Bacillus pumilus: one gene and its partner. The protein of the gene in region 2 interacts with the protein of the main gene of each other region in a pairwise test. Links are inferred from orthologs where the notes say so. Each region holds a gene or a part of one and is shown on either strand. Other genes may lie near its edges.

Region 1 (3,422 bases), 140 kb from region 2 along the record:
TATCCTTTAGCGCATTGGCTTCATTGATGACGCCTTGTGCCTTTTGCTGATCATTCCAAAAATCAGCCTCTGACATTGTCGCTTCGAGTTCTGCAATTTTGGCTTCTTTTGTTTCGAGGTCAAAGAGACCCCCTAAAATCAGCTAGCCTGCTAGCCATATTTTCAAGCTCTTGTCTGATTTCTACTAATTCCATATCCTTCACCTCATAGATGTATGGGGGCTGACATGAATAGAAAGAGGTTTTCACCTCTTTCCATTACTTATTCTGTCTTCCCATGACAATTTTTATATTTCTTGCCGCTTCCGCAGTGACATGGTGAGTTTCGACCAATGTCTACCACTTTACGTACCGGCTTCTTTTTCACTGTCTTCTCCTCATCACCCTCTTGAGGCTGATGAGCTGTTGTTTGCCCTTGAACGACTTCTTCACGCTCTAAGTTGTTTTGGATTTCTGATTTCAAGACATATTTGGCTACATCATCTTCGATTGAAGCGACCATATGCTCAAACATCGCAAATCCTTCCATTTGATACTCACGAAGCGGATTTGTTTGTGCATACGCACGTAAATGAATCCCTTGACGCAGTTGATCCATTGCATCGATATGATCCATCCACTTTGAATCCACCGCACGAAGAACGATGACTTTTTCAAATTCTCGCATTTGTTCATCGCCATATGTTTCTTCTTTTGCATCGTATTTTTCTTTAATACGATCCATAATGAAGGAGGTGATTTCATCTGCTTCTTTACCGTAAATATCCTTAACCGAAATGGCTCCTTCATCTAAATAGTTCGTGTTGATTAATTCAACAAGCCCATCTAGTTTCCATTCTTCTGGAAGCTCTTCTTTCGGCGTATAAGAACCAACAGCGCGCTCAATTGAAGACTGAATCATATTGATCACAATCGATTTTAAGTTATCAGAATCAATAACTTCAAAGCGCTGCTTGTAAATCACTTCACGCTGCTGACGAAGCACATCGTCATATTGCAGAAGCTGTTTACGTGAATCAAAGTTGTTGCCCTCAACACGTTTTTGAGATGATTCAACGGCTTTAGACACCATTTTACTTTGGATAGGCGTAGTGTCATCCATACCAAAGCGGTCAAGCATTGCCATCGTGCGCTCTGCACCAAATCGGCGCATTAATTCATCTTCCATGGAGAGATAGAATTGGGTAATCCCTGGGTCTCCTTGACGACCAGAACGTCCACGAAGCTGGTTATCAATACGACGTGATTCATGACGCTCTGTCCCAATGACAGCTAGACCGCCAAGTTCTTTGACGCCTTCGCCAAGCTTGATGTCCGTACCACGTCCTGCCATGTTGGTCGCAATGGTGACGGCACCCTTTTGACCAGCCTCTTCAATAATTTGTGCCTCACGCTCATGGTTTTTCGCATTTAACACTTGATGAGGAATCCCTTTATTTTTAAGCAGCTTAGAAATAAGCTCAGACGTCTCAACCGCTACTGTTCCGACAAGAACTGGTTGCCCTGTCATATAGCGCTGCGCAACATCTTCAGCCACTGCTTTAAATTTACCTTCCATTGTGCGGTAAATTAAATCAGGTCTGTCATCACGAACGACTGGTTGGTTGGTCGGGATTGTCACAACCTGCATGTTGTAAATGTTACGGAATTCTTCTTCTTCCGTTTTCGCTGTACCGGTCATACCAGAAAGCTTTTCATACATACGGAAGTAGTTCTGGAATGTGATCGTTGCAAGGGTCATACTTTCGTTCTGCACTTCGAGACCTTCTTTTGCCTCAATGGCTTGATGCAGACCTTCACTATAACGGCGTCCTTTCATGAGACGTCCTGTGAACGAGTCAACAATAACCACTTGACCTTCTTCAACGACATAATCCACATCTTTTTGCATCGCAACATGTGCCTTTAGCGCCTGAGCGATGTGATGGTTCAGTGCGACATGTTTGACATCAAATAAGTTCTCGATGCCGAAAGCTTTTTCCGCCTTCGTCATTCCGCTTTCTGTCAGCTGTACACTTTTTGTTTTAATATCATATGTGAAATCATCTTCTATTTTTAATGTACGAACAAACGCATTCGCTTGTACATAAAGCTTTGTAGATTTCGCAGCTTGTCCAGAAATGATAAGCGGTGTTCTCGCTTCATCAATTAAGATGGAGTCAACCTCATCGATTACGGCATAATGAAGCGGTCTTTGGACCATTTGCTCTTTGTAAAGCACCATGTTATCTCGTAAATAGTCAAAGCCAAGTTCATTGTTTGTTGAATACGTAATATCAGCGGCATACGCTTCTCTTTTTTCATCTTTGTCTAAGCTGTTTAAGTTTAAGCCTACCGTTAAGCCAAGAAATTCAAAAATCTTGCCCATTTCCTCTGCATCACGGCTTGCCAAATATTCGTTGACTGTCACAATGTGGACGCCTTTTCCAGATAGAGCATTTAAATAAACAGGCATTGTTGAAGTCAACGTTTTACCTTCACCTGTTTTCATCTCAGAGATGTTGCCTTCATGAAGCGCGATCCCCCCCATGAGCTGCACCTTAAATGGGAACATTCCTGTCACGCGGCGTGAAGCCTCGCGAACCGTTGCAAATGCTTCAACCAACAGGTCATCCACGGATTGTCCTTTTTCAAGTTTTTCTTTAAATTCGATCGTTTTATTTCGTAAAGCCTCGTCAGATAATTTCTCGAAATCTTGAGCGAGAGCTTCAATTTCATTTGCTTTTTTTTCATATTTGCTGATCGTACGTTTCGTAGGATCAAACACTTTGTTTAAGATTCCAAGCATATAATAACGCTCCTCTATTTCATGCAATTTTTCGGCATGTCCAAAAGATTGACAGGTCCATATTTACCTGCATTTATCATACCATACCTTCCTTCATTTCCAAAGAATTTGCAATGATTTCGAACAAAAAACCCGCCCCTCATGGAGGGAACGGGTTTACTTTTTTTAGGTTATTTTTAGATCAGATTAAGCGTTTGGCTCAATGAGTCCATATTTTCCATCATTTCGGCGATAGACCACATTGGTCAAATTTGTCTCAGCATTAGTGAAGACGAAAAAACTATGACCTAACATGTTCATTTGAAGAATGGCCTCTTCGCTATCCATCGGTTTTAAATTGAAACGTTTTTGTCTGACGATTTCTGTTTCATCAATTTCTTCGTCATCCTGAACAGCTACATCAGCCGTCCCATTTCCTCCAGCAAATAAGTGCTTTTTGGCACCTTGCTCGCGGAATTTACGGTTTACTTTTGTTTTGTGCTTTCGAATTTGACGTTCTAATTTACTGGCTGCTAGGTCTACTGCATTGTACATATCTTCATTATGCACCTCAGCTCGAAGTGCTAGATCAGTCATTGGAATGGTAACCTCAACTTTAGATTCTTGATCATTGTAAAACTTCAAGTTCACGTTGA
Region 2 (3,157 bases):
TTTAGCGGATTTCGGGATGAAGATATCGGTTGTGATTTTTTTATCATCAGGAATGACAAAGCCAAAGCTTTTCGTTTCTGTATAGGTACCGACAACCGTCTGAGTATTACGCTCCAGAATTCGGATGACCGTCCCTTCTTTTTTTGTGCCGTTTGATTTATGGCTGACACGAACCATAACCGTATCACCATTCATCGCTGTGCCTAGCTCATTTGGCGGAATGAAAATATCATCCTGTCCAAACTCTTCTGGTGTCACAAATGCAAAGCCTTTTGCATGAGCAGACAGCTTTCCTTTTATCAGGTTCATTTTTTCTGGTACACCGTAGCGATCGCTGCGCGTGCGAACGATGAGTCCTTGATCTTCCAGTATTACAAGTGCTTTGACGAGCTCTTTATAATCATCTGGATTGGTAATCTCCATCATCACTTCCAGCTCTTGAACGGTTAACGGTTTATACGCTTCATCTTTCATAAAAGCGAGTAATTCATCCATAAATTCTTCTTTTTGCACACTCTAACCCCCTATATATTTAAATTGACCAATCAAGTGATTCTAAGAATGCATATACATCCTGATGAACCTTCTCGCGCTCTTTATCAAGCGTGATCGCATGGCCTGATTCTTCATACCATGTCAAATGCTTTTGATCTGTCTCTACTTCGTTATAGATGATATTCGCACTGTCTGTATTAATCATATGATCGTGACGTGCCTGAACAACAAAAGTAGGTGAATAAATCATGTCGACATTGTTTCTAACATCTGCAATGAGTGCTTGAAGGCTCTTAAGTGTATCCATTGGCGTTTTCTTGAACTCTTCCATTTCCTGTTCAATTTGGTCCTCTGACTTACCCTCGAATTTCTTATAGTTACGGGCATATTCTAGTACACCCTGGTACATGACTTCTTCACTTTTTATGTACATAGGTGCACACATAGGTACAATTCCCTTTACAGGTACAGTGTAACCTAATTTCAATGAAAAAACTCCTCCGAGGGATAGTCCGCAAACCGCAATTTCCTCAAAGCCTTCATCTTTCAAGAATTGATAGGCTTCTTGTACATCCTTCCACCAGTCATCCGGTCCAAAATGGACAAGCTCTTCTGGTGGCACACCGTGTCCTTTATATTGTGGTGCATGACACGTATAGCCTCTTTCGTTCAAATAACGGCCTAGCATTCGAACATCGGCTGTATTCCCAGTAAAACCGTGAAGAAGAAGCACCGCCTTTTCTCCACCTTTAAACGTAAATGGTTTTGGTGTAACAACTTTCATGATGTGACTTCCTTTCCTTCTGATATGGTTTATATTTTCCACTTGTATGTATGAAACAAACACAAAAGAGTGCTGATAATAAAAAAAGGTCTGAAAAAAGATCAGACCTTCTGTTACTCGCGCTTTACACGCCTAAATATGCCAATGCAAGTGTTAAGATGAAGAAAAGCACTGACAAAATAACCGTTAAACGGTGAAGTATCAAGTCAAGACCTCTCGCTTTTTGCTTACCGAAAAGCTGCTCGGCTCCACCTGAAATAGCGCCTGACAGTCCAGCACTTTTACTAGATTGTAACAATACAACGATGATAAGTGCGATACTGACAATTACGAGTAATGTGATAACAAATGCGTGCATAAAAACACCTCCAGACAAACTGGTACACATAACTTTATTTTACATGAAAACAAGGTGCATGTCACGAAACATCAAAATAAAGATTCCCTCTATATTGTCGACTTTATTCGTTATTTTGATTCAATTTCATTCCAAAGAGTAGTATGCAGCATTTTTTATATGCAATTTTCAATTAAAAACATGTTTTTAACGGGTTGCTTCTTCTTTCAATAGCTGTTTTAATTCTACTAACAAACGTTCAGCTCCTTCAGGACTCAGCATCACTTTCCCATTTCCATAGCTTTTGTTGTACTTCGTCACTTGTCCAGTTAACAGGCAGCTCTTATCTGCATCATATCTTTTCAGCATAATGGTTTGATCTTCAATGGAAATTTCTAACAGTTGTTCTTCTTTAATATTGAGTACCTTGCGCATTTCTGAAGGCAGAACAATTCTGCCTAGTGAATCAATATGTCTGACCATCCCAGTCCTTTTCAACGACATTGCCTCCTTGATCATTTCATTTATTGACTTTTGTCAATGTTTTCATAGTAAAATAGATCTTCAAATTTTTTATCAAAGTAATGAATCATTTTGCCAATGACAAGTTGGCCTGGTTTCCGGTGACCATTTAATACCCTGCTAAGTGTGGCAGGAGAGATGCCAATTTCATCAGCGAGCTGATTTAAAGACATATCGTTTTCGATCATATACTGCATGACAAAAGTCCGCCTGATCTGAATCTTTTCGACCATCATTACAACCTCCTATGGAATCAATATGTACAACGTGTAGGTGCTCACATGAATCAGATTCATTTACTTAAGTCAACACTTTTGCCCTTCTACTATTTCCTTTGGTCAATGATCATACTAAAATAAGTCATATACTGAAATGTGAGGTTTGATGTCATGAATCACTTTGGTGAACAATTACGCATTTTAAGAGAAAATAGAAAAATGTCTGTCAATCAACTCGCCATGTATTCAGGTGTAAGCGCTGCTGGTATTTCTCGTATTGAAAATGGAAAGCGTGGTGTGCCGAAGCCTTTAACCATAAAAAAATTAGCACACGCCTTGAAGGTGCCTTATGAGGATTTAATGCTGCTTGCCGGTCATATTGAACAGGAACAAGTTCATGAAATGAAACCAAAATATGAATCCGTGTTGAAAATCTATCAAACGGCGCTTCAAAAGGATGTAGAACATCTTCCCATGTTTGACGGAGACCTATGGGAAAGGCTATCCGCACAAGACATCAGCCAGCTGAATGAATACTTTCTTACGCTCATTAACCAAAAAAAGACGAATAAATAGCGGGGCATATCCCTAAGATACATTCACCATTAACTAATGTCAATATTTTCATGGTATACTTGTTGCCAATAGTCAATAAATCAAGTAAAATAGACATATCTAATCTATAACCATGTGAGGTTTTGCCTTGATGAAATTTGGTGCATATTTAAGAGCATTACGTGAGGAAAAGAAGCTGTCAGTGAACCAATTAGCCATGTATTCAGAGGTCAGTGCTGCTGGTAT

Evidence for each region.
Region 1: the proteins of secG (region 2) and secA interact in binary tests that used the Escherichia coli proteins (3 or more experiments, as listed by UniProt). The link is inferred for Bacillus pumilus from one-to-one orthologs.

The regions. Positions count from the first base shown.
Region 1 is NZ_CP047089.1:928,015-931,436, forward strand. What follows is about bases 25-3,111. They hold secA (preprotein translocase subunit SecA), read right to left. Parts: upstream 2,788-3,111; coding sequence 262-2,787; downstream 25-261. Other genes in these bases: hpf (ribosome hibernation-promoting factor, HPF/YfiA family), read right to left, coding at 2,974-3,111. Outside these bases: more of hpf, read right to left, coding at 3,112-3,422. UniProt on the Escherichia coli protein: Required for protein export, interacts with the SecYEG preprotein conducting channel.
Region 2 is NZ_CP047089.1:791,510-794,666, forward strand. Bases 21-2,842 are described here. They hold secG (preprotein translocase subunit SecG), read right to left. Parts: upstream 1,638-2,842; coding sequence 1,404-1,637; downstream 21-1,403. Other genes in these bases: rnr (ribonuclease R), read right to left, coding at 21-513; GPS65_RS03930 (alpha/beta hydrolase), read right to left, coding at 533-1,279; GPS65_RS03940 (AbrB/MazE/SpoVT family DNA-binding domain-containing protein), read right to left, coding at 1,824-2,114; GPS65_RS03945 (helix-turn-helix domain-containing protein), read right to left, coding at 2,141-2,374; GPS65_RS03950 (helix-turn-helix domain-containing protein), read left to right, coding at 2,528-2,842. Also shown: more of rnr, read right to left, coding at 1-20; more of GPS65_RS03950, read left to right, coding at 2,843-2,932; GPS65_RS03955 (helix-turn-helix domain-containing protein), read left to right, coding at 3,063-3,157. UniProt on the Escherichia coli protein: Subunit of the protein translocation channel SecYEG. Overexpression of some hybrid proteins has been thought to jam the protein secretion apparatus resulting in cell death; while this may be true it also results in FtsH-mediated degradation of SecY.